Chroococcidiopsis sp. TS-821: one gene and its partner. The protein of the gene in region 1 binds, or shares a complex with, the protein of each later gene. Links are inferred from orthologs where the notes say so. Each region holds a gene or a part of one and is shown in the gene's direction. Other genes may lie near its edges.

Region 1 (16,613 bases):
ATAATCGCGATTGTGTATTGTGCATGACGTGTTTGAAAGCTTGTCCGCATCGTTCGGTTGAGGTTAACTTGCGTCCCCCTGGAATTGAGTTGTGGACAACGCACGTACCTCGTTCTTATGAAGTGGCGTTGTTGTTTTTACTCTTTGGCGGAGTATTTCTACATCGTCTACCAGAGTTGCAAGCTACTTTGGGATGGGATCTCAATCTAACGCAGTTCTTACCTCATTTAGGAGTGTCGTTAATTGCCTTAGTGATTCCTGCAAGTGTTGCGCTGTTTGTATACGGTTTGATGCAGCTATTCTATTTATTCAGCAATTTCGTCAAACAAGCAAAATCCAAAATTATCCCTAAGCCTAAACCGTTTCTAGAAATAGCCTATGGTTATTTACCCCTTGTCTTAGGTGGAAATTTAGCACACTACTTGCGTTTAGGTTTGGGAGAGGCTGGGAGGATTGTTCCAGTAACGTTAGCGACTTTTGGCTATAGCGGTCAAGGAATGCCAATTGTCGTCGCACATCCTGCTGTCACAGCTTTTTTACAAGGAGTCACGTTAATTTTTTCTGTACTGTTAACAATATTCTTGACGCATAAAATTACTCGTCAGCCGTTACGTCTTCTATTACCGCAACATTTAGGTGCGATCGCTTTAACTGCAATGATGTGGATACTTGTTGTCGGTTGGTAAGCGAGTGCAAATCAATTTGCTGTTTTTGATGAGCAACAAGCAAGGATTGTGCGATGAATAAACTAGCAAAATATCGTCATGTGCGAAAAGTTATATCTGAATATGCCACCCATAAGCCCGATCGCGGTCAAATCGATGTGGAAACAATGTGATAGATTCCGAACGCGATCGCTACCAAGTTCTACTGTCGCTGGCGATCGCAGCTTTACGATCCACTGTTTCGGGTGCAGGCAGAAAGAAGCATTGGTGCAGTTAACGATAGGGAAGAGTTACTGAGGCGAATATTTCATTGACCTTTAATCGCCCCTCTCGTAGTTTGTCAAAGGTACAGTTCAGCACCTCTGTTGCCAAGGCTAACGTACACAAGTCTGCTCGTACTTTGGGAAGGAAAACCTGAGTTATCCTACTGTCAGGCTTATATCGGACTCCACATCCGCTTTCATCCCCTCCACAAACTGATCGGTGGGGAGAAGTTGCCATTGGTTTTCACTCTCTAGCTTAAGGACATGCTCGTGGTAGCGCAATAGGCTAGCACGATGACCAACGCTAATATAGATGGCAGCCGTTTCTCTAATTTTCTGATAAATCAGTGATTCGTTTTTCAGATCTAACGCACTCGTTGCCTCATCCAGGATGGCATAGCGGGGACGGGTGAGCAACATTCGGGCGATCGCCAACCGCTGTTGTTCTCCCAAAGACAGGAGGTTACTCCAGTCCAGTTCTATATCAAAACCAGACACGCGATCGGGCAGATCAGCTAAATTCACCTGCTCCAGCACCTGCATCAGTTTATCATTGTCAAACTGAACATCTGTATTAGGATAAAGCAACTGTTCCCGTAACGATCCCAGGATCATATACGGACGCTGAGGCAAAAATAGCATTTCGCTCGATTCCGGACAAACAATCTTGCCCGTTCCCGCTTTCCAGAGTCCAGCGATCGCCCGTAGCAAAGAGCTTTTCCCCACGCCGCTCTGACCAACAATCAGCAATCCTTCTCTGGGCTGCAACGACATGGACAGGTTTTGTACCAGGGTGCGCTGGCGGTTGGGAGTCAGCAGGGTCAGGTTTTCGATCGCCAGGCGAGAATCGGTTTCGGTATTTATCGTGGAAAGAGCAGTATCGGTGACGGAATCGCGCTGAGGTTGCTCGTCCGCCAGGGTGTCCAGGGTTTCATAGAAAGCAGCCAGTCGGCGGATGCCTGCCGCAAAGGCACTCAGGGATTCAAACTGCACCACAATCACCGATACGGCACTCAATACCTGACTGAAGGCACTGTTCGCCTGCGTTACCACTCCAAACTCCACCTGTTCGGCGAAGTACAGAGGAGCCATCACCAGAAACGGCAGAACGATAATCAGGTAATCGTAGCCCGTGGTGAAGAAATTCAGGTTTCGCTGCCAGCCAATCAAGAAATTAAAGTTGCGAATAGCTTCAGAAAAGCGACGTTTCACTTGATTGGATTCCTGTTCTTCCCCTCGGTAAAAAGCGATCGATTCGGCATTATCTCGGACGCGAACCAGTCCATACCGGAAGTCGGCTTCCCGCCGCAATTGGTTATAGTTCAACCCAATCAACCGCTTCCCAAACCAGACCGTCCCAATGGTTCCCACTGCTGCATAGCCTACCAGCACCAGCACCAGAGGAATAGAAATTGACCAGAGGATGCCAGAAAAGGCAATAAGCTGGCTAGCGGAAAAGACGATCGTCGTCAGAAAGCGCAGACTACTCACCGTGAAGGCGCGAATATCTTCGGAAATCCGCTGATCTGGGTTGTCGATCGCACTGATGGCGTTGATATCGTAGTAAGCTCGGTTGTGGAAGTAGCGATCGAGGAAGTATGTTGTCAACCACTGTCGCCAGTACAAACCGAGCTTATCGCGCACATACACATAAAAAACGCTAACTGGAATCGCAACTACAAACACGCCAAAGTAAATTAAGACCATCCGGTAAAACTCTGGCACGTTGCGTTCAGACAAAGCTGTGAAAAAATCGCGCCCAACGAAATTGAGTACCGCATTCATCACGGTGAAGGAGATCAGCAAAACGAGCAGCAGGGCTAGTATTCCCCGCGCTTTCCACCGTTCTTCCGAAAACCAGTACAGCTTGGCGATCGCCCAAAATTGCTTCAACAGGCGGCGATCAACGCGGCTAAAACGTTCAACAACAGGACGATCGGCTCGAACCATAACACTATGAATTCAAAAAATAAAAAATCATGGTGCAATGGTAGCAAAGCCTACAGGGGACGTTTGATGATCAAGACACCGTTTAAAAACATCGTTTCTTTCCTCACTTGGGAAAGGAAAACTCTACAGAATCCTCATCCACAGGCGTACGGTTTCGATAGTATAGCTCTACGCAAGTAGATTAGGACAATACTTGAAGGCAGCATCGACACAATCACCAAAGTTCTCAAACTCATCGCAGCGCTGCCGCATCCAAATGGGTAGTCGTCCCGATTATCGATGCCTGCTTCATCGACATAGACTATCGCACCCGCAGGTTTGATCTTCAATTGTTAAATAAGTATTGAGATTCTACGCTTAACACGTCACGATCTTGTTGCAAACAACTGCGCGCGCGACGAAACTTCAAGCTTACGAAATATTTGCTTCAAAGCTTGCTTTCCTGAATTCTGAGGAATCTAAATTTTCTTGCCAATTTCTGCATTTGTTCGCCCAGAAGCAACCAATTTGATATTTGGCTATTCACATTGCGTTAGGCGATCGCACGTAGCGCAACCCGAAAATTTCAGCCTGATGAAGCACAACATTACAGATGACCAGCGATCGCGTCACCCACACAAAATTCAAGATTTAATTAGGCTGAAAATTAATTTGAATTATTCTGTTCTCAATTACTCGCGATATATTCTCAACTAGCAGATACTAAAACTTCTGTTACATTCGCTGAGATTACCTCTGAATCTGCTTTTGACGCATTACACGCAGCTGCAAAGTGTTTGTCAATAACTTGGGGAATTTCTGCGGCTTGAATGCGACTATAACGGGTTTTATCGGGCATAACTATATTGGGACCTGCTTTGCACTGTTTGAGGCAACCTGTACCTTTAATAGCAACTTCGTTTTCTAAACCGCGATCGCTTAAAGTTGCTTGTAATGCTTGACAAACTGCTGTCCCGCCCCGCTTCATACAGCTGGACTTTTGACAAACTAAGATACTTGCTTTCTTTTTGCTTGGTGCTACTTTTGGAGAAGCCGCAGTTTCTGACGCGTGAGGTGTCGTGCGCGTAACTTGTGCGGCTTTGAGTTTGAGTTTGCCAGTTTTTAAATCAAGCTTGCGCTCGCCTAGTACTTGCACCCAATCACCAGGTACTAATTGCAACTCTTGTTTCCGCAGCTCTTTGCAGGGTTTAATCCAGTATTCTCCTTCTGCACTTGCGATACGCAAGTATTTAAGCTTGTAACCATCTTCTAAAATGAAATTTAAAAACCGTCCTTCCAACGTAAAATCTGATACTTTTTTACTTTTGAATTTACCCATGTCAAGTTACCTTTTTATTGAAAGTGTCTTAAAAATCTTGTTCCCAACAGCGTTCTAACCAACAGAGCAAATCGCGACGGGACATCTTGAATTGTTTTGATACACTCCAAAGTTGAATGGCGGTAGTAACATCAACAACGCGAACTCGTAGTGGTTGATTAGTGGCACACCAACAAGGAATTTCGAGCTCTTGTAACCTTTGGTAGATTTGCCATCTATTTACGCAGTTCACCTCCACCATCTCGTCGACATTCAGACCAACCCCCGACGCCAAGACAATTTCCTCCATATATCTCCGTTAAGTGAACCCAACCGATTGCGATCGAACGCAGGAAAAATTTAACTTTAAATCTAGAATACATTAACTGCGAATAATTCTCAAAATATTTGCGAAAAAAAAGCAAATCAGGCGGGATGTGAAGACTTTGTAAACGCTAAAGTAAAGCGATCGCAACGATCGCAGCGGTTGCGAGGCACTAGAATGGTACAGGATGCTACATTGAGCGGACGTGTTTCCAAAATACAATGCTCAAAAAGAGAGGAGAAATATGGCTGAAGCTCAAACTGTATTACGTAACTTTGGGCAGGTTTACGATAACCCCGTCCTGCTAGATCGCTCAGTAACAGAGCCAATTTGCGAGGGCTTGAACGCCGCCTTAGCTAGCTTCCAGGCTTTGTACATTCAATATCAAAAACACCATTTTGTTGTTGAAGGCGCAGAATTCTACCAGCTACATCAATTTTTCAACGAAAGCTACGACGAAGTTCAAGAACACGTTCATGACATTGGCGAACGTCTCGATGGTATTGGCGGTGTCCCTGCTGCAACATTTAGCAAGTTGGCGGAACTCTGCTGCTTTGAACAAGAACCGGATGGGGTGTTCTCGTGTCGTCAAATGGTCGAACACGACTTAGCTGCGGAACAAGCCATTATTGCTTTGATTCGCCGTCAAGCAGCCCAAGCCGAAAGTCTAGGCGATCGCGCCACGCGCTACCTTTACGAAAAGATTTTACTGGAAACTGAAGAAAGAGCCTATCACTTAGCGCACTTCCTGGCTCATGACAGTCTCACCTTGGGCTTTATGGGTAACGGGAATAGTAACTAGTGGTTAGTGGCTAGTGGTTAGTGAGTGACAAGAGTGGCTAACAACTAGTCACTAGTCCTCCGCCAATAGTAACTTTTCTCCCCTACACCTGAAGCCCCTCTGCTCCCCTGCTTTCTTCCTTAAGTCATCAAATCTTGGAAAACTTGCTAAATAAACCACAATTAATAGGGGCATTGCCGCTTAAAATAATCAGGATTCAAAATTTCCTTCTCTAGGTAGAAAGACTATGCCCCGCCGTGACGATATCCATAAAATTCTATTGCTTGGTTCCGGTCCAATTGTGATTGGACAAGCTTGCGAGTTTGATTACTCCGGTACGCAAGCCTGTAAAGCTCTCCGCGAAGAAGGATATCAGGTGGTGCTGGTGAACTCAAATCCAGCAACGATTATGACCGATCCGGAAACAGCGGATAGAACATATATTGAGCCGCTAACACCGGAAATAGTCGAGAAAATTATCGAGAAAGAACGCCCTGAAGCTTTGCTACCCACAATGGGCGGACAAACTGCACTTAATATTGCTGTAGCTTTGTCGAAAAATGGAGTTTTAGAAAAATACGGCGTCGAATTGATTGGTGCGAAGTTATCCGCAATCGAAAAAGCAGAAGACCGCCAACTTTTTAAACAAGCGATGGAGAAAATCGGAGTGGGCGTGTGTCCCTCTGGTATCGCTTCCACAGTCGATGAAGCAAGAGCGATCGCCAAACAAATTGGTACCTATCCGCTGATCATTCGTCCAGCTTTTACACTGGGTGGAACTGGTGGCGGAATTGCCTATAATCAAGAAGAATTTGAAACAATGGCGCAAGCGGGAATTGACGCGAGTCCAGTTTCCCAAATTTTAATTGAGCAGTCACTCCTCGGTTGGAAAGAGTACGAACTCGAAGTGATGCGTGACTTGGCGGATAATGTCGTGATTATCTGCTCGATTGAAAACCTCGATCCGATGGGGATTCACACTGGAGATTCGATTACAGTTGCACCCGCACAAACTTTGACCGATAAAGAATATCAGCGCCTGCGCGATGCTTCGATTCGGATTATTCGCGAAATTGGTGTAGAGACAGGTGGTTCGAATATTCAATTTGCGGTGAATCCGGTTGATGGCGAAGCAATCGTGATTGAAATGAATCCTCGCGTCTCGCGCAGTTCAGCTTTGGCGTCTAAAGCCACAGGTTTCCCGATCGCTAAATTCGCCGCCAAACTAGCCGTCGGCTATACGTTGGATGAAATCAAAAACGACATCACTAAGAAAACCCCCGCGTCATTCGAACCAACGATTGATTATGTCGTCACGAAAATTCCGCGATTTGCGTTTGAAAAATTTCCTGGTTCGGAACCTGTATTGACAACACAAATGAAGTCTGTCGGCGAAGCAATGGCAATTGGACGGACGTTTCAAGAATCGTTCCAAAAAGCTTTGCGCTCGCTCGAAACCGGACGCGCTGGCTGGGGATGCGATCGCGCTGAAAAACTGCCGAGTGGCGAACAAATTCGCGCGCAATTACGCACGCCCAACCCAGAAAGAATCTTTGCGGTACGTCACGCAATGCAGCTAGGACTAGGTATTGAGGAGATTTACGAACTGACGGGTATCGACCCTTGGTTCTTGGATAAAATGCAACAATTGCTCGAAACAGAGAAATTCCTCAAGCGGACGCCACTGCATAAGTTGACAAAAGAGCAACTTTATGCAGTAAAGCGTCAGGGATTTAGCGATCGCCAAATCGCGTTTGCCACAAAAACAACTGAAGATGAGGTACGTACCTATCGCCAACAACTCGGTGTTATTCCTGTTTACAAAACAGTAGATACCTGCGCCGCTGAATTCGAGGCGTATACTCCTTATCACTACTCCACCTACGAAGAAGAATCCGAAGTACAACCATCGGATAAACAAAAAGTGATGATTTTAGGTGGTGGTCCTAACCGCATCGGACAAGGTATTGAGTTTGATTATTGCTGTTGTCATGCCAGTTATGCACTGAAAGCCGCAGGGTACGAAACAATTATGGTCAACTCAAACCCTGAAACTGTTTCGACAGATTATGATACAAGCGATCGCCTTTACTTTGAACCGCTGACCAAAGAAGACGTCTTAAACATCATAGAGACCGAAAAGCCAGTAGGAGTCATCATTCAGTTTGGCGGACAAACACCACTCAAATTAGCAGTACCTCTACAAGAGTATCTCAACCGCCCTGAAGTTAAAGAATTGCTGCCAACTCGAATTTGGGGAACTTCTCCCGATTCGATCGATATTGCCGAAGACCGCGAGCGATTTGAGAAGATATTACACGAGTTAGATATTGCGCAACCGCCAAACGGAATTGCACGCAGTTATCAAGATGCACTCGCGATCGCAAGTCGCATTGGGTATCCGGTTGTCGTGCGTCCGAGTTATGTTCTCGGCGGACGGGCGATGGAAATTGTCTACTCGGATACGGAGCTCGAACGCTACATGACATTTGCAGTACAGGTAGAACCAGAACACCCAATATTAATCGATAAGTTTCTGGAAAATGCCATTGAAGTCGATGTCGATGCGATCGCCGACAGCACTGGTAAAGTCGTCATTGGCGGAATTATGGAACACATCGAACAAGCAGGAATTCACTCTGGCGATTCAGCATGTTCTTTACCCGCGATTTCGCTTCCGTCTTCTGTATTAAATAAAATTCGCACTTGGACTGTACAACTCGCGCAGCGACTCCAAGTAGTTGGATTGATGAATATTCAATTTGCCGTTGTTGGCGCGCACAGCTACAATCCTCAAGTTTACATTTTAGAAGCAAATCCCCGCGCTTCGCGCACAGTACCTTTTGTGTCCAAAACAACCGGTATTCCGCTTGCCAAAATGGCATCGTTGATTATGTCGGGGGAAACACTAGAATCGCTCAACTTCACCCAAGAACCTATACCAAATCACATCGCGGTCAAAGAAGCTGTACTGCCATTTAACAAGTTTCCTGGTACAGACACAATTTTAGGACCAGAAATGCGCTCGACGGGTGAAGTGATGGGCGTTGATAGCGATTTTGGCAAAGCATTCGCCAAAGCCGAATTGGGTGCTGGAGAAATACTACCGCGTCAGGGTACGGTGTTTGTCTCGATGAGCGATCGCGACAAAACACTCGTTGTTCCAGTTGTTAAAGACTTTATCGACTTGGGCTTTAAAGTTGTCGCCACTGACGGTACGCGGCGCGTTCTCAAAGAGCACGGTTTAGACGTTGAGTTAATTCTCAAACTTCACGAAGGACGCCCCAATGTTTTGGACGCCATTAAAAACCAACAAATTCAACTGATTATCAATACTCCCTCTGGTGAAGAAGCCCAAACTGATGCGCGTCTCATCCGTCGTACTGCGTTGGGTTATAAAATTCCAATTATTACAACTATTGCCGGTGCGAAAGCCACCGCTGCTGCTATTCGTTCTTTACAAGCAACTTCGCTAGAGGTCAAAGCAATTCAAGACTACATTGGTGCTCATAATTAAGTAGCTGTAGTCGTTAGGACTAAAAGTGGTGTCTTGTTGGTAATGACAAAACACCATACTCTGAAATCTAAAAAGTTTAGAAACTATTAGTCCTGTTTAAGAATCTTGCTGTATCATTTAATATCCAGTATTTCAGTAACCGCGGCTGGGCGGCAAACGTTCCACTGGAGTTTAACAAGTTTTGTACCATTCACCTAGTGTTGATCAACCGTAAAAATGTTTAAACTGATCGTCAAGTAGTGCAGCTTATCGCAAAATTCAGATCTCATTTTCAACCCAGGAAATGTAAAGAAATGTGTAGAAAACAAAATTACGGCAGAAAAACAGATTCCTGCATTAAAATAAACATTCTAAGTACAACTAGTAAAAAATTCGCTCGAAATTAACAACGTTTTGTTTTCCAGGATGCAATTGTCAAAACAATTAGTCGCTAGGCTGTAGTCAAAGTCAAACCAACCTTATCATCCGGTTTGTAGTAAGAACGGTGAGGAGTAAACAAGCAGTGTGAGAACAAGCGCAGTTATGCTGATTCAGGCACTGAAAGTTAGCAGCACTAGACTAATAAAGGTTACAATAGTTAACATAGGAGCATTCAGATTTAAGAAAGTGATGACAAGACAAAAAGTTTTGACTGCTTTGTCTGAGGTTATCGCCTTCAAATTTAAATTTAGGTTAAATTTCTGAGTCGAACACAAAATCGTTCATAGTCAACAAGCTTCTAGTTTTTGTTGGGTGTGACTTTGCACAAAAGTTGCCAGTCAATGCTCGCACCATCTCGCCAACCCTCTGATTATCAATTTACAAGCGTAGTGCCATGAAGACTGCTCAGACAGCCACAGACCTTGTGCGGACTTATCTGCGAGAAATTGGTCGTGTACCACTTTTAACGCACGAGCAAGAAATATTGTATGGCAAACAAGTGCAGCGCTCAACTGCCTTGCAAGAAATTAAAGAGTCGCTCAGTGCGCAGTTGAATCGAGAACCAACACTAGAGGAGTGGGCTGCATCTGCAAAGCTCGATCCAGATGAACTCAGTAAAGCGATCGCCCTAGGAGAAGTTGCCAAACGTAAGATGGTAGAGGCAAATCTCCGGTTGGTCGTGTCGGTAGCCAAAAAATATATCAAACGTAACGTAGACTTATTAGACTTAATTCAAGAAGGCACGATTGGAATGCAGCGCGGTGTAGAAAAGTTTGACCCCACAAAAGGGTATCGCTTTTCCACATATGCTTACTGGTGGATTCGCCAAGCAATCACGCGCGCGATCGCTGAAAAAGGTCGTACAATTCGATTGCCAATTCACATTACCGAAAAACTGAATAAAATCAAAAAAGCCCAACGACAGCTATCGCAGCAATTAGGACGCGCAGCAACAGTTTCGGAATTAGCTGCGGAACTAGAACTATCTCCCAAGCAGGTAAGAGAGTATTTAGAACGCGCGCGGTTACCATTATCTTTAGACCTACGCGTAGGAGATAACCACGACACAGAACTCGGAGAACTGTTAGAAGATACAGGGGTGTCTCCTGATGAGTTTGTGTTGCAATCGTGCATGTCTACTGACATTGAGCGGATGATGGCGGATTTGACACCCCAGCAACGAGAGGTTTTATCACTGCGGTTTGGTTTAATCGACGGACAATCGATGACACTGGCAAAAATCGGCGATCGCCTCAATATTAGTCGCGAACGCGTCCGTCAAATAGAACGCGAAGCACTTACAAAACTCCGCAAGCGCAAAGCCGACATGGATCAGTACTTAGCAAGCTAGACGCGGGCAAGTACAAACTACTGGAAGCGGTGCGATCGCACTGCTTTGCACCAGTGAGAGAATCCGTCACCCTGATGTTCGGTTTCACCAACACGCACAATCTACATAGCTTGTTACATTAATTTGCAGAAGACAACAGTTAGGCAAACTATTAACAGCAAAGTGAACTTCTCTTAAGTCAAGAGTAAGCAGCTATTGCTCAACCGGAGGTACAAAGTGAGCGACGTATCTAACCAAGTCTCAGGATTCTTTGATGGCGAGTCCGAAAATGGTAACTTGCTATGGCAGTACGTTCAAGGGCTAAGCCCAGAAACTGTTAACCAACTATCTAAGCCCACGTCTGGCGAAGTGTTTCAAATTATGGAACGCAATATTATTGGGCTATTGGGCAACTTGCCTCCAGAACACTTTAACGTCAGCATCACAACAACTCGCGAGAACCTGGGTAGACTACTAGCGTCGGCAATGATTAGTGGTTACTTCCTGCGCAATGCTGAACAAAGAATGCTTTTTGAAAAGTCCCTACACGCAGCTGAAGTTAATCACTCTACGCATGAATAACAGCAGCATCTGTCATCTAAATTAGCTCTTGAAATATGTCACTAAAATAAGCACTGCGCATAGATTTAAGAACTCGGTAAACACAATTTTCGTTTCACCGAGTTATTTAATTAGGAGGCATCTTTTCTGGCCACCGACCTCTCAGACCTTTGATGATATTGTATTTACAAGCTAGTCCACAACTTTGTGTGAGGTTTCTGGGTGACGATTCCACATAGAATTATTGGTGTTGGTGTAATTTGGAATGACCGCGAACAAATTCTGATAGATCGCCGTCGTCCAGAAGGAAGTTTAGGCGGGTTGTGGGAGTTTCCTGGAGGCAAAATTGAGCCAGGAGAAACTGTTCAAGCGTGTATCAAAAGAGAAATCAAAGAAGAATTAGGAATTGAGATTGCGGTTGGCGAACATTTGATGACCGTTGACTATACTTATCCGCATTTACAAGTGACATTGACTGTACATTTGTGCCGTCACCTGGCTGGCGAGCCAAAACCCATTGAATGTGATGAGGTACGGTGGGTGAGCTTAGATGAAATCGAGCAATATTCTTTTCCCACAGCTAACACTCAAATTATTGCTGCAATTAAACAATATACTGCTAGTAGGAATTAGAAATTAGCTAAGAGCCAAAGACGAACTACTCGTAATTTAATTGGGATAAACGGGCAAAGTAAAATGAAAACAAGAACCACCTGTGGGTGGACAATCTACCCAGATTTGTCCGTAGTGCGCGCGAATAATACGCTGACACAAGCACAGACCAATACCGTAACCATCCTTTGCTTTGTCTCTTTCTAAACGAAAGCGGTCTTCAAAAATGCGATCGCGATTTTCTTCAGGAATTCCTGGTCCTGTATCGCAAACACTGAATTGAATTTTTTGCGTCGTGCGGTGTAGCGCCGAGATGTGGATTTTACCATTAGCAGGCGTGTATTTAATCGCATTATCAAGCAGGTTAATCAGCACTTGGCGAATTCTTTCTTGATCCGCATAAGTTCGTGGTAAGTCGCGCGGAATATCAGTTTCAATTTTTAAACTTTTTGCCCTCGCGCGATCGCTCAACTGCATTAGAACCTCATGACACAGTTTTTCTAGCTCTACTTTTTGTGGTTGAATGTCTAATTCGGCAGCAGTTCCTCGCGCTACTTGTAATAACCCAGCAATCATTTTATCAATTGACCGCGCTTGCGTCCGTGCTTGTTTGAACAACTGCGCGACTAAGTTCGGTGAAAGTGGCGGCGTTTGCCCTTCGCGTGTTAGACCTGCTTCTAGCGTTTCTAGCGCGATTGAAACTGCGGTTAATGGATTGCGCAAATCGTGCGCTAGCATGGCAATCACTTGGTCTTTAAACTGTAGCTGTTCTAGTAGCTTTTCTTGCTCGCGTTTAAGACTGAAAATTTCATCTGCCATTAAAATGACTTCAGCCGAATCTGCAATCGAACGCATTCCGTTTTGAGGCGATCTAACACGTTCTGGCTGCACGTTCTGGGACTGAAGTTTTTCTGCTACTGCTTTTTGCCAGCGCGGCCACCATGATTGTAACTGAGCAATTAAATTACTGCCTGCTAACGTTTGCCGTGGTTCTGGATGAATTTTAATTAGTGCTGGAGTTGCAACTAATTTAAAGTGTTCTGCAAAATATGGCTGTTCGCCCACATCAATAATTTGGAGTTCAAAAGCATACTTCTCTTGTAACTCTTTGAGATAGTGATAGATCTGCTGAATCTGTTGCTGAGAACCTGAACGTTCATCAACGAACAGCAATAGCTGAAACGGTGTGTGAGAATCACTAAGCTTTTGAGGAAAAACCTGCATGAAATTTTGTTGCAGCACGGGAAACAGGTCAAGCTTGCCAATTGTCTTATTCTTAAATTTAATATTTATTTTGCCTTTTGCATACTCAATATATCACTCACATGTTTTTCATACTTCGTCTGCACTTTCATAAAAATTTTCTAGTTTTAGTAAAAAATTATACACAAAAATTGCTAGCAAAGAGCATGTAGTCGCAAGCAGCTGCAGCGACTATTGCCAAATTACGTTAGCGTAAGAAGTGATGGTATCTTCTTCAAATGACTGTGTTGACCTCAAGATGCTTTTTCAAAATAGCTGGTTTAGCTGTGTTACTGGCATCAGTAAGTGCCTGTGCTAATAATCCATCTGGCAGAAACCTAGAGCAAATGTTCGCAGCAGACCCGAGGCTCCAGGACAACCCAGCGATCGCGTTTGGTACTAGTAATAATAACAGTAATCAAACAGCTTTAAATACCAATGTTCAGCTACCAGCAGACTTTCCCGCAGAAATACCTCGCTATCCTAACGCGCAGTTGCAGCAAGTTACAGCCTCAGAAACGCGCTGGACAACACCCGATCCGATAAATTTCGTTCAAAGTTTTTATCAAAACCAATTTCAAGCAAACGACTGGGAGTTGCTTCCGAGCGAACAAGAGGGAATAATAGAAGCACAACGCGATGGGTTGCGCGTTACCGTAACGATTCCTGCACCCAACCAAAGCAATTCTGTCGAGCCAAACACATCAGGAAATACCGAATTCACGCTGCAATACACGCGCGATACAACTGCCACAACTAGCACGTCCTCAAACAATGCCGATCTAGCTAATGTACCGCAACCAGGAGATCCAGATTTTATTGGACCGGTACCATTACAACAAGCCAACGGCAATGCACAAGCGGCAAATAACACTGCGCAACCAACCGCAGAACAATCTTTTAATGACATTAACCAAGTACCGCAAGAACTGCGTCAGTATCTTCAAGACTTGAGCGCCTTAGGCGTGTTACCATTGCAAGCAACATCTACTAAAAGCGATTCAGCGAATCAATTTGAACCGAATAAAACTGTTACGCGGCGCGAGTATGCGCGTTGGCTAGTTGCTGCCAATAATCGATTTTATGCCGATAACCCCGCAAAACAAATTCGCGCAGCATCGTCCTCGACGCAACCAGCGTTTCAGGATGTACCAGCTTCCGATCCAGATTTTGCTGTAATTCAAGGTTTAGCCGAAGCAGGGTTAATTCCTAGTCCCCTGTCAGGAAGTGCAACAACTGTGCTATTTCGCCCTGACGCGCCGCTGACGCGCGAACAAATGATTCTTTGGAAAGTTCCTATTGATACTCGTTCCTCACTCCCCAATGCTTCCGTAGATGCGGTTCAGCAAACCTGGGGCTTTCAAGATGCAGCAAAAATTGAACCAAGGGCATTACAAGCAGTTTTAGCCGATTTTCAAAATAGCGATCGCTCAAACATTCGCCGCGTTTTTGGATATACAACGCTGTTTCAACCCAAAAAAACGGTAACTCGTGCAGAAGCTGCTGCGGCGCTTTGGTACATTGGCACTGCTAGTGAAGGCGTTTCGGCACAAGATGCCCTTAGACTACAGCAATCAAGTCCATCACAAGCGACATCATCAGATCCATCTTTTAGGACTGAACAAGAATGACCTTTTCATTAGCCACCCATCAGTCACTAACCACTAATCGCTCACCCCTCACTCCTCCGACAAGAGATAATAGTAACGTTGAAATCAGAATGGTTACATGACACAGCAATTGAGTGCCACTGAAATATTTAAAACTGCTTATGAGAATCGCTATACCTGGGATGAAAACTTTCCCGGATATAGTGCTGATGTGGAGTTGAAGCAAGGTTCTGAAGTCTACACCGGGCATATACGCATCAATCGCGATTGGAGTGTAGAAGTTACTGGTATTGACAATGAAGAAGTACAAGAGAGTGTTTACACGCAACTGCGCGATATCGTAACGCATCGCAAACGCTCTAGTTTTGAGCAATCGCATGGTAAGCATGAATTTAATTTGGGTGAAACCGATGCTTCCGGCGCGGTTGAGATCCTCGTGAAGGGCGATTCAATGGGGTCTAATTACAAAATTCGCGGTACAGAAATTTGCCAAGTTAGCCGCGTTATGGGACGCATGGCGTTCGTTATTGACACCCATGAAAGTTTAGATACTGGCAATGGTTACGTTGCATCCCGCTACGACGCTGTATTTCGCAATCCGCAAACGAATGATGTCATTCGAGTTTTAAAGTTTGAAGATACTTATGAAAAAGTAGGTGATTACTACGTAATGACAAAGCAAGTGATTCATTCGTATGAGAACGGAGAACGCACCACGACAGAATTTAATTTCTCAAATATCAAGTTGCTTGAACCCGCAACAGTCGAGGCATAATGAAGTTACCGGCTGCGGGCGATTGCAAATTAGATCTAGGATCGATGTATCAACTATTTACAAGCTGAACGAGGTCTAAATCAATGGAACTGACAGTAAATAATGTAGAAACAGTTCTGGATGAATTGCGTCCTTACCTAATGTCTGATGGCGGTAATGTCGAGTTGGTCGAACTAGATGGTCCTGTAGTCAAGTTGCGGCTGCAAGGCGCGTGTGGTGCTTGTCCTAGCTCGACAATGACGCTGAAAATGGGTATCGAACGCCGTTTGCGCGAAATGATTCCAGAAATTGCAGAAGTTGAGCAAGTACTGTAGTCAATAGATAATAAAGGGACTAGAGACTAGGAAGGCAAATTAGGCTAAAGTGGTTAAGAAAATATAATAGTTTTTTTGACTTTCTGATAAACCTAGTAATACCTAGCCTCTAGCCCCTCGCTTATGGCGCATCCTCTATACGTTGCATTCATTTGGCACCAACACCAGCCATTGTACAAAGGTCGAGATAGCAGTATTTCTTTGTCTGCACGCAGTCAATACCGACTACCTTGGGTACGGCTACATGGCACAAAAGATTATTTAGATTTAGTATTACTCCTCGCACGCTATCCAAAGTTGCATCAAACCGTCAACTTGGTTCCTTCGTTGATTCTGCAACTCGAAGATTATATCGCTGGCACGGCATTTGACCCGTATTTAGCTATAAGCTTGACGCCAACCGAGCAACTCTCACAAGCACAACGACAGTTTATCGTTGAACACTTTTTTGATGCGAATCACCACACGTTAATTGACCCGCACCCCCGTTATGCCGAGTTGTACCACCAAAGACAAGAACAAGGTAAAGCGTGGTGTTTAGAAAATTGGCAGTTACAAGATTATAGCGATTTATTGGCATGGCATAATCTCGCGTGGATCGATCCGCTATTTTGGGACGATCCAGAAATCGCTGCATGGTTGCAGCAAGGGCGGAATTTTACTTTAAGCGATCGCCAGCGGATTTATTCTAAGCAACGTGACATTTTGGGGAGAATTATTCCTCAGCATCGCGAAATGCAGAATGCAGGACAGTTGGAAGTTACCACAACGCCTTATACGCACCCCATTTTGCCGTTACTTGCCGATACCAATTCGGGGCGCGTTGCTGTACCCAATATGACACTGCCCCAACACCGATTTCAATGGGCAGAAGATATTCCTCGGCACTTGTATAAAGCGTGGGAATTATATCAAGACCGCTTTGGAAGAGAACCTCGCGGATTATGGCCT
Region 2 (15,737 bases), on another replicon or contig:
CCACTCATTCCTGCTGAATTGCCTTTTAGTCCGCAAACAACCGAAGTTATCGAAACATTTCGGGTTGTGCGCTCGCTACAACAAGAGTTTGGTCCTAGTATTTGCCAAACTTACATCATTAGCATGAGTCATGAAGTGAGTGACCTCCTCGAAGTTTTACTTCTTGCCAAAGAAGCAGGATTGTACGACCCTGCGACAGGCACAAGCACCCTACAAGTCGTGCCACTATTTGAAACTGTTGAGGATTTATTGCGAGCGCCAAGGGTAATGCAACAGTTGTTTGAACTACCCTTGTATCGTGCCTTACTAGCAGGTGGCTATCACGCGCAGTCATCAGAAAGCTCGTCAACCGCTACAGCACCACCCCCACCACCTTCAACATTAACGCCGAATCTCCAAGAGGTGATGTTGGGGTATTCTGATAGCAATAAAGATTCAGGATTCTTAAGCAGCAACTGGGAGATTCACAAAGCCCAAAAAGCACTTCAACAAATTGCCGAACAATTCGGCTTGCAGTTGCGGATTTTTCACGGACGCGGTGGCTCAGTTGGTCGTGGTGGCGGTCCAGCTTACGAAGCTATTTTGGCACAGCCTGGACACAGTATTAACGGTAGAATCAAAATTACAGAACAAGGAGAAGTCCTCGCTTCAAAATATTCTTTGCCTGAATTGGCGATCTACAATTTAGAAACGATTACAGCTGCTGTTGTACAAGCAAGTTTATTGCGGACTGGATTTGACAATATTCAACCCTGGAACGAAATTATTGAAGAAATCGCCGCGCGATCGCGCAGTCATTATCGCGCTTTAATTTACGAGCAGCCAGACTTTATCGACTTTTTCCATCAAGTAACGCCCATCGAGGAAATCAGCCAGTTGCAAATTAGCTCTCGACCAGCCCGTCGTCAAGGTGGTAAAAAAGACCTAAGCTCATTGCGTGCTATTCCTTGGGTCTTTAGCTGGACGCAAAGCCGTTTTCTTCTACCCGCATGGTACGGCGTAGGAACTGCATTACAAGAATTTGTGAACGAAGAACCCGAAGAACATCTCAAGCTGCTGCGCTATTTTTACCTCAAATGGCCTTTCTTTAAGATGGCGATTTCTAAAGTCGAAATGACTCTAGCAAAAGTAGATTTGCAAATGGCAAAGCACTACGTGCAGGAATTATCTCGACCCGAAGATTTAGCTCGCTTTGAAAGACTATTTGAGCAAATTGCTAATGAATTTTACCTAACGCGAGATTTAGTGTTGACAATCACTGGTCATAAACGCCTTCTTGATGGCGATCCTGTTTTGCAAAAGTCTGTCCAGTTACGCAATGGCACGATTGTACCCTTAGGCTTTTTACAAGTTTCTCTGCTCAAGCGGCTGCGTCAATGCACGAACACAACATCAGGAGTCATTCACTCGCGTTACAGTAAAGGAGAACTGCTGCGAGGTGCATTGCTCACAATCAATGGGATTGCTGCTGGTATGCGGAATACGGGTTAATGAGCAAATTTTGGCAACCAAAACGAGTTTTAGCTTGTACTTTAGTAGCGCTGACCTCTGGAATTATCAGCGCTTATTTTGGAAGTCAAATCAGCTTACAAATTCAAAGTCAAAAATGCCAAAACCAACCTTGGGGCTTAAAAACAGCTTGTCATGCTTGGGTGACACCTGGTGCAGTTTGGCAAGGCGGTATAACAGGACTTTATTTAGGAACGCTGCTAGGTGGAATTATTAGTATCTTAGGAACGATTACAGCAGACTGCACAACAAAGACAAAAAGTCAAGACCAAATAAATGAAAATTTAGCATTATTTGCAGATGAATTAGAACTAACACCTACTCAACGAGTTGTACTACAACGCTTCCTAGTACTAATTACATTAAAATTAGCGGCATCTAGCCAAACAACTTCTCAAGAAGACACGGTCTTATCGATAGAAGAGTTACAACAACTGCTGGCGATCGCCAAGCACAAGCAACTACTCAAGCACCATTTGACCTCAGCACAAATTGCTCAATTATTAGAAGAGATAAGCATTGGCTCTAACACGTCAAGCGATTCTCCTTTTAAGAAGTCTATGCATATCCCTTCGCAGGCTCAAGACAACTCATTAAAGCCGATAAAATCTACCCAAAATACTTCAGCATTTTGAGGTAACAATTCTATAAAAACTTGACGAAAAGTTAATAACACTATTTTTGCAAAAATTAGCTATCGGTCGAAGCTGTGGGAAGTTGTAAATTTTCCCACGTTTTCCAACTATTACTTTCTGTATCAAAACATCGCCAAGTCGCAAGCGCACTATCTTGATAACAAATCAAAACTCGCCTACTTGCAGGGTAACTCGAAGAAAAGCCCTCGCTAAACTGCTGTAAAGGATAGGTTTTGCGGCTGAGGCGTCTAGCAACTGCTTGATTTGGACACTCGATCGCTAAAGCAGTTTTTCCCCCGATGTGAGTGAGTGAAAAAATACACATTCTCAAAATTGCCCGCAGCCAGCTTTCAGAGTAATCAAAATACTCGTCAATCAACTTGTTAGTAAATGCTTTTTGCAGCGATCGGTCTTGTGAGTCGGGAATAGGAAAGTCAGACATAGCAGAACTGTTGTGAGGGTACGTAGTTGGCTTGAGGTTAGATCAAAAGCTTTGACAGTGACAAGTGTTTGAATACCCAATTTTGCCAAAAAAAGAAGCGATCGCTTTTGATAAAATGCAACCGTAGCTGTGATTACTGCAAACCATGAATTCGCAAAATTCTCCGTCTCAAACAACAGGTGCTGATGCTGTTGATGTCGCGATTGCCTCAGGAATCGATTTTGATGGTACCCCGATTCCTCCTGCCAAACTCGAACTCTATCGCCAAGTAATGGCACTTGAAGCAGGCAGACAACGTAGCGGTGTTTCCAATACAATGCGATCGCGAATTGTACGGATTGGCGCGAAACATATTCCCCAAGATAAATTAAATCAAATGCTCATTGATGCGGACTTTGCGCCGCTTAAAGATAAAGAAATTGCTTTTTATTACGGTGGGAAGTAATAAAAACTTACGCAATATCAAGAGAATTTTTATGCGAGTTTTATACGTTTCAGTCGCGAAAATGCGATCGCATTCTTACATAGTCATACCAAGACATAATTGACTCGTGGCATAATTAGCCTGATGCCAGTCAGAGCCTTGAGATTAATTGCTTATGTCCCTATTTGACGCTAAACCAGCGCTGCTTGTCCTTGCTGATGGAACTACTTATCGTGGTTTTTCGTTCGGCGCTACCGGAACCACAATTGGGGAAGTTGTTTTCAATACTGGCATGACAGGCTATCAAGAAGTTTTAACAGATCCCAGTTATTACGGACAAATTGTTGTCTTCACCTATCCTGAACTCGGTAACACAGGCGTAAATCCAGACGATGAAGAATCGCATAAACCGCAAATCCGAGGCGCAGTAGCGCGCAACATCTGCTACAAACCGAGTAATTGGCGTTCGACAGCTAGCTTGCCAGATTACCTACAACAGCATAACGTTCCTGGCATCTACGGAATTGATACTCGCGCCCTTACTCGTAAAATTCGGGCTTTAGGTGCGATGAATGGCGGAATCTCTACCGAACTAGACGAAGCTGAGTTACTAGAGCAAGTTACCGCAGCACCTAGCATGAAAGGCTTGAATCTCGTGCGTGAAGTAACCACGGCTAACGTTTACGAATGGTCCGATCCCACAACGGCAATTTGGGAATTTAAGCCAGTTAATCAAGAGGCTACAGAACCTTTAACAGTTGTTGCGATTGACTTCGGGGTGAAGCGTAACATTCTCCGCCGTTTAGCCAGTTATGGATGTCGGATTGTTGTTGTGCCTGTCAGCACTCCTCCTGAAGAAATTCTTAAATACAACCCTGATGGAATTTTTCTTTCTAATGGTCCTGGCGATCCCGCACCAGTCACTGAAGGAATCGAAACAACAAAAGCACTCCTCGCTAGTCAAAAGCCAATGTTTGGCATTTGTATGGGACATCAAATTTTAGGTCACGCACTCGGCGCAGAAACCTTTAAGCTCAAGTTTGGGCATCGTGGTTTGAACCAACCGGCAGGTTTAAAGCAACGTGTAGAAATCACAAGTCAAAACCACAGCTTTGCGATCGACGCTAATTCCTTGCCGGATGCAGATATTGAGATTACTCACCTCAACCTCAACGACTTAACAGTTGCGGGATTGCGACACAAATCATTACCGCTATTTTCCGTGCAATATCACCCAGAAGCTAGTCCTGGTCCTCATGACGCCGATTATTTATTTGAGCAGTTTGTAAAATTGATGCGCGAAGCCAAGCAGAAATCAGCAACCAAGCGCTAGTTCTTTTCGCTCCGCAATTTCTGCCTCATGATAGTAGACAACGCCTCAAAAAACGCTCTATACTTGAGCCTCGACTTTAAACATCGCATTTAAGGTAGTAAGAGGAGGGTATTATTGCTGAACCACTGAATATTACGGTTAGTCTGCGAGGAACCCGTGAAGTGCGAGACAATTACCAATTGTTTCGATTTACAGGGTTACTAGATGCTTTCTCTGAGCCAACCTTTCGTAAGGTTATCAGCAAATGTATCGAAGAGGGACCAAAAAATATTATTTTGGATCTTTCCCAAATCGACTTTGTTGATAGCTCAGGTTTAGGAGCATTGGTTCAACTTGCCAAACAAGCACAAAGTGCTGGCGGCACTTCACAAATTGTGACTAATGCCCGCGTGACTCAAACAGTTAAGCTAGTTCGTTTAGAGCAATTTCTCTCGCTGCGTCCCTCAGTGGAAGTCGCGCTAGAGAACGTTAAACAGTCATGATCTGGCAACAGAAGCAAGGCTGATATAGCTATCCGGTTGTATTATCTGGGTAGCTTGATTTTTGCTTATAAAAAATGTTTATTAAAGCAGAACGGGGGAACTCGCTGCTAGACAAATCCTGTCTATCACGCAGCCAACTGCGATCGCATTAACTTAAGGAGAATACAGGGATCGAAGATAAAAAGAAGTTACTAAAACTAGCTCGGTAGTTTTGCCAAATTTATAAACACTACCAATCCAAAGAGAAAGGAAAATCCTAGTTGTGAATCAAAAGGAGGAAGAGCTACTCGATGGCTCATCTATAATAGAAGGCGAACTAACTGTTAGGTTAGAGCAACTGACACCAACCTTGGCTGAAGACTTATCACAGCTACAGCAGGTCTCTCCGAGTGCTTTGGCATATTTAGGAGATGCAGTTTATGAACTTTATATTAGGCGTTATTACCTACTGCCACCAAAGCGCTCGCGTGTTTATCATCGTTTAGTAGTGGCACAGGTAAGAGCCGAAGCACAAGCATTACATTTGCGCTCGCTGACTCCCTACCTTACCAATACCGAGTTAGATATAGTTCGTCGCGGTCGAAATGCGACAACGAAGCCGCCAAAGCGGATCGAACCTGAAATTTATCAACAAGCATCAAGTTTAGAAACCTTAGTCGGCTACCTATTTCTCACTGATTGTCAGCGTCTGACTCAGTTGTTGCACAAGCTACACTTTGAGCAAGATAAAAATGAGTGATAGAAATTGTCTTTCTATACTGAAATTGGCTATTCTTCTCAGTTAAAGTCGAGAAGTAGGGATGCCCAAAGAATTTAACACTGTAACTATATAAATGGCGAACAAACAACAAAAATTTAGATCTACGGGCAAAGCAAAGCATGACAAGCCAGTCAGAATCAGACAAAGCTCCAAGCCTTTGCTGAAATCTCTGAATCAGAGTCGCACTGCATCAACAAAACCTTCAGTTAATTATGCTGTCAATAGTACGCACTCACAACCTTTAGCAGAAGAAAGCGATCTTATCTACGGTCGTCACCCTGTTTTAGCTGCTTTAGAGAATCAAAGACATCTGAATCGGATTTGGATTACATCGCGATTGCGCTACGATCCCCGTTTCCATTCTTTGATTTCCCAAGCTAAAGAAAACGGAACAGTGATTGACGAAGTTGAACCAAAGCGTCTAGATCAAATTACGCATTATGCGAATCACCAAGGAGTCGCAGCGCAAATTGCACCCTATGCATACACCGATCTCGATGAACTGATTGCTCGCGCCAAAGCAATCGCCGAATCACCCGTGATTGTAGCAGCAGAAGGTATTACCGATCCCCACAACTTAGGAGCAATTATTCGGACGGCTGAAGCGATCGGAGCGCAGGGACTTGTTATCCCCCAAAGACGAGCCGCAGGAATTACATCGAGTGTGATGAAAGCAGCTGCTGGTGCTTTGGAGCAATTTCCTGTCGCGAGAGTCGTTAATTTTAGCCGCGCTTTAGAAGAACTCAAGGAAGCAGGATTTTGGATTTATGGTACAGCCGCAACCGCAAGCCAACCATTGCATACTGTCCAATTTACAGGACCAATCGTTTTGGCGATTGGTGCTGAGGGTGAGGGCTTGAGTTTGTTAACACAACGCTGCTGTGACGTGCTAGTGTCCATTCCACTTTCGGGAAATACTCCAAGCTTAAATGCCTCAGTCGCAGCAGGAATGGCTTTGTACGAAATTTTTCGCCAACGTTGGTTAAATATGCTTCATTTAGAAAAATTAAAATAAGATAATTTGAAAAAAGAAGCGTAACAGAGTATAACAAAGTGTGAAGTAATTAGAAGCAGCAGCAGACCGCGTCACATCTGTAACCAATGGACAAAACAGCAAATATGAAAACATTTTGGGATAGTTTTAAAGAAGTTTTAACTAATCTCTTTCACAGCATTGGCTGGGCTTGGTGGGTAGAAATTGTTACACAAAATCCGCGCTGCACGTACTACTTTGGTCCTTTCTTGAGCGTTAAGGAAGCAAACGCTGCTAAGACTGGGTATCTTGAAGATTTAGAACAAGAAGGTGCGCAAGGAATTACAGTGAAAGTCAAGCGTTGCAAGCCCAAGAATTTGACAATTGCTGACGACTTGGGAATGATTCAGCCGAAAGCGACACCAATATTTAGCGGTCAGATGTAAAAGCAAGTCAAGTTAGTGGCGGGTGTTCGGTGCCAAAGACGAAACTAACTTAAATATAGACTCTGCGGCTTGCTGAGCGCTCGTCACTGGCAATTTATTTAAACTTGACAACATCGGGATACTGCGCAATCCACTTATCAATATCGCTGAGTACCTGCTGGGGAATTTCCCAAGGGAAAAGATGGGCGGTATTGGGATAGCATTGCCATTGACAGTTTTTCAAGTACCGAGCAGTTTCATGACTTGATTGGGCAGTGATATGGCGATCGCTTGCTCCAGCGAGCATCAAGCTTGGACAAGTAATTTTGTGTAAGTCGGCAAGGCGATCGTAACCGGATCGCAACGCTGTATTCAACGCGCGTTGTGCAGCAGCAGAAGTTTGCAGGTACGCGGCGATCGCATCAGTGGCAAGATAGCGATAGGCAGTCGGCGAGTGTTGTTGAATCAGGTAGCGATAGAGCGATCGCTTACCAAACGTTTCAATATTCCACTGCCAACTTGGTTGCAACCAATTAAGAATAGACGCTACACCAGTATACACATTATCTTGCCAGCTAATTGGTGGATGATTACCTCTAGGACGCGCTGCAGTGGCGACAAGGATTAACCCGCTAACTCTGTCAGGCAATTTGAGTGCGAGTTCCATTGCCAATATTCCTCCCAACGACCAACCAAGGACTAAGCAGCGCTGAATTTTGAAGCTATCTATCAGTGCTTCTAAGTCAAGTAAGTGGTCGTTCATGGCAAAATTTTGTTGCGTGCGACTGCTACCATAGCCGCGGAGATCGGGAGCGATCGTACGGAAACGCTGCGATAAATGGTCAGTAAAAACTGATAGACTGCGCCCTGAACCTGGATGACCGTGTAAGCAAAGAATGGGAAAGCCGTTTCCTTGAATGCGAACGTTGAGCTTGACAGGTTGAGAGTTTTGAGATGTGGACACTAGATAAAAATTAACCGCAATATATTTACTATAAGATTTATAGAAGTCAGTCAGGGAGACAAGAAAATATAAAACTTACAATAAATATCACTAGAGCTTATTTATCGATGAAGCTTCCTCGAATACCTTGCACAGAAAGCAGAAAGAGGAACGACAACACTTATCAATCGTTCTCTAGCCTCCGATCCCTGACATCCGATCCTTTTGAAGAAGTCACTTTTTACGTAAGTCCTGAATTAAACTAAATAATCTGGATTACAAGTCAAAGGAGCAAACAATGGCATCCATCCGCGAGTTGCACCAACAACTGGTGAGCAAAGAACGCTCTGCGGTTGAAATTACTCAAGAAGCCTTGCAGCGCATTGCAGCATTAGAGCCGAAATTACATAGCTTCATATCGGTAACAGCAGATACGGCGTTAGCACAGGCGCAAGCAGTGGATGCCAAAATTGCTGCGGGAGAGGAAATTGGGTTACTCGCAGGAATTCCAATTGGCATCAAAGACAATCTGTGTACCAAAGGAATTCGGACAACGTGTGCTTCTAAAATTTTGGAGAACTTTGTCCCGCCGTACGAATCAACCGTGACGCAAAAGCTAGCTGACGCAGGTGCTGTCATGGTGGGAAAAACGAATTTAGATGAATTTGCGATGGGCAGTTCTACAGAAAACTCCGCGTTTCAAGTCACCGCCAATCCTTGGGATTTAGAACGAGTCCCTGGTGGTTCTTCTGGTGGTTCGGCTGCGGCGGTAGCAGCGCAAGAATGTGTTGTTGCCTTAGGATCTGATACCGGAGGCTCAATTCGTCAACCCGCGTCGTTTTGTGGTGTAGTAGGAATGAAACCTACTTACGGATTGGTATCGCGTTACGGTTTAGTCGCGTTTGCTTCATCGTTAGATCAAATTGGACCATTTGGGCGCACTGTAGAAGATGCCGCGATTTTACTCGGCGCGATCGCTGGATACGATCCTAAAGACTCGACAAGTCTCAAAGTCGAAATTCCAGACTATACGCAAGCTTTAAAACCCGACGTGAAAAACCTCCGCATTGGCATTATCAAAGAAACCTTTGGCGAAGGGTTAGATCCGGCGGTGGAACAAGCTGTCACCAAAGCAATTGAACAACTTAAGGATTTAGGCGCAGAAGTTCAAGAAGTTTCCTGTCCGCGTTTTCGCTACGGGCTACCAACTTATTACATCATTGCGCCCTCAGAAGCTTCGGCAAACTTAGCGCGTTACGACGGTGTAAAATACGGTTTCCGCGCTCCAGATGCCGAAAACCTCCTCTCGATGTACAACCGAACTCGTGCTGCTGGTTTTGGTACTGAAGTCAAACGGCGGATTATGGTAGGAACTTACACGCTGTCGGCAGGCTATTACGATGCGTATTATTTAAAGGCACAAAAAGTCCGCACGCTGATTAAGCAAGACTTTGAGAATGCGTTTGCGAAGGTCGATGTTCTAGTGTGTCCGACTGTACCAACAACAGCATTCAAAGCAGGAGAAAAGACGGACGATCCCCTAAGCATGTATTTAACGGATTTGATGACAATCACCGTCAATCTAGCTGGTTTACCAGGAATGAGTGTTCCTTGTGGTTTTGATGACAAGGGTTTGCCCATCGGACTACAGTTGATTGGCAACGTATTGCGCGAGGATTTGCTATTTCAAGTCGCGCATGCTTACGAGCAAGCAACAGAATGGCATAAAAAGACTCCAAAGTTGATATAGCGATCGCCACCCTTAGGGCTAATCAACTGATGCACAGTGCGGAGTTCTTATCATTGAAGTTGTGTATTTGTACGCGCGTAGAAGGATATCTATGCTCAACAAATTCTCTTTGAGGTGGCTGCTGAGTGCTGGGCTAATGGCTGCACTTTTTTATATCGGGACTAGCATCTATCTGTTTTTCCAGCAAACTCGCTTCATTTTTTTTCCTTCACCTGTTATTCAAACGACACCAGAGTTTTTCAATCTCCGCTATCAAGAAGTGTGGCTACCTGTCACTACAACCACAGGGCAAATCGAACGCATTCATGGTTGGTGGATTCCCGCAACTCAAGCGAATGAAAAAGTTTTGCTCTATCTGCACGGTAACGGTATTAATATTGGTGCAAATGTCGATCGCGCCCATCGGTTTCACCAGATGGGCTTTTCAGTACTCCTCATTGATTATCGCGGCTACGGACGTAGTGAAGGAGCTTTTCCGTCAGAAGCGACTGTTTACCAAGATGCTGCAGTAGCGTGGGATTATCTCGTTAATGAACGACAGATCGATCCAAGCCAGATTTTTATTTATGGGCATTCTTTAGGCGGTGCGATCGCCATTCACTTAGCACTGCAACAACCCAACGCCGCTGGATTAATCGTCGAAAGTTCGTTTACTTCGATCCGTGCCATGATCGATTTTCAACGTGCCTACCGCATATTTCCCGTCGATCTAATTTTACGCCAGCGCTTCGACTCAATCAGTAAAGTTAGCGCACTACAAATCCCTGTCTTATTCATTCACGGAACGGCAGATTGGCAAGTTCCCGCGCAAATGAGCGAACAACTCTACGCTGCTGCACCCGAACCGAAGCAATTAATTCTGATTCCTGGTGCGGGACACAACAATGTCGCGGAAGTTGCAGGTTCTCAATATTTTCAAGTCGTGCAAAACTTTGTTCGACAAGTCTCAACTCAACAGATGGCGGAACGCTGAAACATAGGAAGGTAAAAAGTGCAACTACAACTAAATCAGTAAGATGTTAAGCCAGGGCAAAGAGTACTACTACGAAATATTAACTGGAGCGAGTTTGAGCAGATTTTAGACGAGTTAGGTAACTCGCGTGCTTCTCGGCTTGCCTACTACAGAGGAATCCTAGAGATTATGGTACCGCTGGCTGAACGCGAAGATGGTAAAATCCTCATCAGTAACCTAGTCGAGATTTTATTAGAAGAACTCGATATTGAATTCAGAAATCTCGGTTCTACTACCTTTAAGCGTCGGGACATGGCGAGTGGTGTAGAACCTGATGCTTGCTTTTATATTCAACATGAAGCAGCAATTAGAGGTAAAAGTAAAATCGATGTTAACTTCGATCCACCGCCTGATTTAGCTATTGAAATTAATATTACAAGTGCTTCCGAAATCAAGAAAAGTAGCTATGAAGCTTTAGGCGTTCCTGAGTTGTGGATTTATGACGGGCGATCGCTACAAATACATACACTGCAAAATCATCAGTATGTAGCAACAAATCAAAGTCAGATTTTTCCCAACTTGCCAATTATAGAAGTTATTCCCCAGTACGTTGCCGAAAGTAAAATCCAGGGAAGAAACACTGCAGTTAAAGCTTTCCGCGCTTGGGTACAAAAGGTGTCATTTCAGTGAGGCGATCGCCTATCGTGTTATGCCGACAAATTATAGCCATGGGTGGCGGTGTCTCAAAAGAAAAGCCAAAATGCTTCCTTCCTACCGCGAGTGGCGATGCAGCAGATTACATTGACAGATTTTATGCCTTTTACTCAACATTACCATCCACATCATCGCATTTATCACTATTTAAACCGCCAAACACTGACATAAGAACTTTAGTGCTAGAGCAAGACATTATTGATGTAAGAGGCGGAAGTACCAAGAACTTACTGGCGTTTTGGTAAGAATGGGGACTCGACACAGTTCTCAAAGCAGCTTGGGAAACCGGTGTCATCCTTACTGGCTTAAGAGCAGGTTCGATTTGCTGGTTCGAGCAAGGAGTTCCCTCACTTTTTGGAGAATTTTAACCGTGTTACTTTGTCTTAGCTGGCTCCAGGGCAGCAATTGCCACCATTATGATGGAGAATTAGAAAGAAAACCTGCTAACCCTCGTTTATTTTCTCTAGGAAAAATTATTGACGGATATGCCGTAGATGATGGCGAGGCGCTGCATTCTATTAAGAATAGACGAGAGCAGTAGTTCTCGCCCTTATGCAAAAGCTTATCGATTGCAAAAGTTGAATGGAGCAGTGCAAGAAACTCCCCTATCTCTAGGATACTTGGGTACGTGACAACGTTAAAGTAAAGAATACGTCTAGTGCATGCCTATGAGTCTTTCTGAGGGGGAGCGTTTTGTCATACTCGCGGAGATACCTGTGAAGAAGTGCTGAAAAATGCTCGAGAAGTGTTAGAGGTTGTGGTTGAATCGGCATAGAAGATGGTGAAACTTTGCCAGAACCTTTAACCGTAGGCAAGTCTTTTGAAGTGGCTTGAAGTACAATCTTTAATTCTCTGATTATAAAGTTTATGTCTTTCGTAGGTTTACATATTCATAGCGATTACAGCCTACTCGATGGTGCAAGTCAAATACCAGCACTCGTTGAGCGAGCTCATGAGTTAGGAATGAAAGCGATCGCACTTACCGATCATGGCGTGATGTATGGTGCGATCGAACTTATTAAAATTTGCCGAAATAAGAACGTCAAACCAATTATTGGCAATGAAATGTATGTCATTAATGGAGATATTGAGGAAAAGAAACGTCGTCCTCGCTATCACCAAGTTGTTTTAGCAAAAAACACAAAAGGTTACAAAAATCTTGTTAAGTTAACAACAATCTCGCACTTGAAAGGTATTCAAGGCAAAGGAATTTTCTCGCGTCCTTGTATCAACAAAGAGCTATTAAAAGAGTATCGTGAAGGATTAATTGTTACGAGCGCTTGTCTAGGAGGAGAGGTTCCGCAAGCGATTTTGCGAGGAAGATTAGACATTGCACGTAAAGTTGCACAAGAATATAAAGATATCTTTGGAGATGATTACTATCTAGAAATTCAAGATCACGGTTCGCAAGAAGACAGAATTGTTAATGTTGAAATCGTTAAAATTGCCCGAGAATTAGGAATTAAATTTATTGCGACAAACGATTCGCATTATATTTCTTGCTTTGATGTAGAAGCCCATGACGCGTTGTTGTGCATTCAGACAGGAAAATTAATTTCGGAAGACAACCGCATGCGCTACAGCGGGACAGAGTATCTCAAATCAGCAGAAGAGATGAGTCAACTGTTTCGCGATCACCTACCCGATGACGCGATTCAAGAAGCGATCGCAACGACAGTAGAAATTGCTGACAAAGTAGAACCATACCATATCATGGGCGAACCGCGAATTCCCAATTATCCGGTTCCCGCAGGACACACCGCCGATACTTTTTTAGAAGAAGTCGTCTGGGAGGGAATGCTACAACGATTTAATCGGCGATCGCGTAATGAAATTGACCCCACATATAAAGAAAGGTTGGATTATGAACTAAAAATGATTCAACAAATGGGCTTTTCTACTTATTTTTTAGTTGTTTGGGACTATATTAAGTACGCGAGAGATAATCAAATTCCGGTTGGTCCTGGGCGAGGTTCGGCTGCTGGTTCTTTAGTTGCTTATGCTTTAAGAATTACAAATATTGACCCTGTTCATCATGGCTTGTTATTTGAGCGGTTTTTGAATCCTGAGCGTAAATCAATGCCGGATATTGATACAGATTTTTGTATCGAAAGGCGCGATGAAGTTATTGAATATGTTACGCGAAAATACGGAACAGAGCGAGTTGCTCAAATTATTACTTTTAACCGCTTGACTTCCAAAGCTGTCTTAAAAGACGTGGCGCGGGTACTAGATATTCCCTATGGTGAAGCCGATCGCATGGCGAAGCTGATTCCGGTTGTGCGGGGTAAACCAACTAAACTTTCTGTGATGATTTCTGATGCTACTCCAGCACCAGAATTTAAAGAAAAATATGAAAACGATCCCAAAGTCCGCCACTGGGTTGATATGGCAATTCGCATAGAAGGAACTAACAAAACCTTCGGCGTTCATGCAGCGGGAGTAGTCATTTCTTCTGAACCGCTAGACGAAATTGTTCCACTACAAAGAAACAATGATGGTTCAGTGATTACCCAGTATTTCATGGAAGACTTGGAATCGCTGGGATTACTGAAAATGGACTTTTTGGGATTGAAGAATTTAACACTCATTCAAAAAACCATTGAATTAATTAAACAAAATCAAAATATTGATATTGACCCCGACTATTTACCTTTGGAAGAAAGAAAGGTTCAAAAAATCTTAGCCAAGGGCGAAGTCAAAAAAATGCCAAGAGAAGTCGAAAAAACCTACAAAGTTCTTGAAGAAGGTGAACTTGAGGGGATTTTTCAACTTGAATCTTCGGGAATGCGACAAATTGTACGCGATTTAAAGCCTTCGTGTATCGAAGATATTTCTTCAATCTTAGCTTTGTATCGTCCTGGTCCTCTTGATGCTGGGCTGATTCCCAAATTTATCAACCGCAAGCACGGTCGCGAAGCAATAGAATACATCCATCCACTTTTAGAGCCAATTTTAAACGAAACTTACGCGGTCTTGGTGTATCAAGAACAAATCATGAAAATGGCTCAAGATTTGGCAGGATATTCCTTAGGACAAGCAGATTTGTTACGCCGCGCTATGGGTAAAAAGAAAGTTTCCGAGATGCAAAAACATCGAGAAGCTTTTGTGGATGGTGCAGCTAAAAATGGTGTCAGAAAGCAAGTGGCTGAAGAATTGTTCGACCAGATGGTCAAATTCGCAGAATACTGTTTTAATAAATCGCACTCGACGGCTTATGGTTATGTCACCTATCAAACTGCGTATTTAAAAGCAAACTATCCTGTCGAGTACATGGCAGCTCTGCTGACGGCAAACAGTGGCGATACCGATAAAATTCAAAAATACCTGTCTACGTGTCTGAATATGAATATTCAGATCGAGCCACCAGACATTAATCGCTCTGGCGTCGATTTTACACCGGTAGCAGGCAAAATTTTATTTGGCTTATCAGCTGTAAGAAATGTCGGACAAGGTGCGATCGCGTGTATTTTAGAAGCCCGTGAAAAGGGCGGTGAGTTTCAATCGCTCGCTGATTTGTGCGATCGCGTTGATTTACGCGCTGTCAACCGTCGTACTTTAGAAGCTTTGATTCATTGTGGTGCGTTTGACAAACTCGAAGCAAATCGCAAGCAACTGATTGCAGATCTTGATTTGGTAATCGACTGGGCGCAATCGCGGGCGAAAGATCGTGCTAGCGGTCAAGTTAATTTATTCGATTGGAGCGGGATAGCAAACAATGACAATAACACTAATTACGAATTAGCACCCAAAGCCCCACCCGTAGCAGACTATCCGCCAATGGAAAAACTGCGATGGGAAAAAGAACTTCTTGGTTTTTACGTTTCGGATCATCCGTTGAAGTCACTGCGAGCGCGTACGCGACTTTTATCACCGATCAGTTTATCCCAACTCGGCGATCAGCACGATCGTACTTTACTTTGTGCTGTCGTGATGTTGACCAGTATTAAACCAGTGGTCACTAAAAAAGGCGATCGCATGGCAATCTTACAAATCGAAGATTTAACCGGACAAACCGAAGCTGTTGTTTTTCCGAAAGCTTACGAACGAATTGGCACATCACTTGTAGCCGATGCCCAAATGGTAGTCTGGGGTAAAGTCGATCGGCGTGACGATCAACTTCAGTTGATTGTAGAGGATGCTGAACCGATTGAGACGGTACAGTTAGTTATGGTAGAACTCGATCCTCAACAAGCAGCGACGCTTGATTATCAACACCGTTTAAAAAGCATCTTGCAAGAACAGCTAGGAGAGAAAGACAAGGCAAAAATCCCAGTTCTGGCGTCTGTGAAATTGGGCGATCGCAGTCAATTAGTACGCTTTGGGCGACAGTTTTGGGTTCAAAACAGCCAAGAAACCGTCGAAATGCTCAAATCAGCTAGCTTTTCTGCTTAT

What was found.
Region 2: the proteins of carB (region 1) and carA are in contact, whole or in part, in a solved structure (PDB 1KEE), measured with the Escherichia coli proteins. The link is inferred for Chroococcidiopsis sp. TS-821 from one-to-one orthologs.

What each region holds. Positions count from the first base shown.
Region 1 is NZ_MVDI01000003.1:176,870-193,482, reverse strand. What follows is about bases 5,194-8,998. They hold carB (carbamoyl-phosphate synthase large subunit), read left to right. Parts: upstream 5,194-5,528; coding sequence 5,529-8,798; downstream 8,799-8,998. Other genes in these bases: B1A85_RS11255 (Dps family protein), read left to right, coding at 5,194-5,302. Also shown: B1A85_RS11280 (cyclic nucleotide-binding domain-containing protein), read left to right, coding at 1-686; B1A85_RS11275 (ABC transporter ATP-binding protein/permease), read right to left, coding at 1,085-2,878; B1A85_RS23605 (hypothetical protein), read left to right, coding at 3,347-3,574; B1A85_RS11265 (ferredoxin), read right to left, coding at 3,567-4,196; B1A85_RS11260 (Asr1405/Asl0597 family protein), read right to left, coding at 4,225-4,485; more of B1A85_RS11255, read left to right, coding at 4,745-5,193; B1A85_RS11245 (RNA polymerase sigma factor, RpoD/SigA family), read left to right, coding at 9,613-10,569; B1A85_RS11240 (DUF760 domain-containing protein), read left to right, coding at 10,786-11,130; 8-oxo-dGTP diphosphatase MutT, read left to right, coding at 11,332-11,742; B1A85_RS11230 (histidine kinase), read right to left, coding at 11,779-12,945; B1A85_RS11225 (S-layer homology domain-containing protein), read left to right, coding at 13,203-14,594; B1A85_RS11220 (DUF3386 domain-containing protein), read left to right, coding at 14,692-15,348; B1A85_RS11215 (NifU family protein), read left to right, coding at 15,432-15,662; B1A85_RS11210 (glycoside hydrolase), read left to right, coding at 15,786-16,613. UniProt on the Escherichia coli protein: Large subunit of the glutamine-dependent carbamoyl phosphate synthetase (CPSase).
Region 2 is NZ_MVDI01000007.1:2,364-18,100, forward strand. What follows is about bases 2,336-5,264. They hold carA (glutamine-hydrolyzing carbamoyl-phosphate synthase small subunit), read left to right. Parts: upstream 2,336-3,185; coding sequence 3,186-4,343; downstream 4,344-5,264. Other genes in these bases: B1A85_RS16745 (hypothetical protein), read right to left, coding at 2,336-2,586; B1A85_RS16750 (DUF4090 family protein), read left to right, coding at 2,732-3,031; B1A85_RS16760 (STAS domain-containing protein), read left to right, coding at 4,505-4,825; B1A85_RS16765 (Mini-ribonuclease 3), read left to right, coding at 5,130-5,264. Also shown: ppc (phosphoenolpyruvate carboxylase), read left to right, coding at 1-1,491; B1A85_RS24795 (hypothetical protein), read left to right, coding at 1,491-2,144; more of B1A85_RS16745, read right to left, coding at 2,200-2,335; more of B1A85_RS16765, read left to right, coding at 5,265-5,564; 23S rRNA (guanosine(2251)-2'-O)-methyltransferase RlmB, read left to right, coding at 5,659-6,600; B1A85_RS16775 (DUF1816 domain-containing protein), read left to right, coding at 6,705-7,004; B1A85_RS16780 (alpha/beta fold hydrolase), read right to left, coding at 7,099-7,947; Asp-tRNA(Asn)/Glu-tRNA(Gln) amidotransferase subunit GatA, read left to right, coding at 8,225-9,676; B1A85_RS16790 (alpha/beta hydrolase), read left to right, coding at 9,768-10,649; B1A85_RS16795 (Uma2 family endonuclease), read left to right, coding at 10,728-11,318; B1A85_RS16810 (DNA polymerase III subunit alpha), read left to right, coding at 12,210-15,737. UniProt on the Escherichia coli protein: Small subunit of the glutamine-dependent carbamoyl phosphate synthetase (CPSase).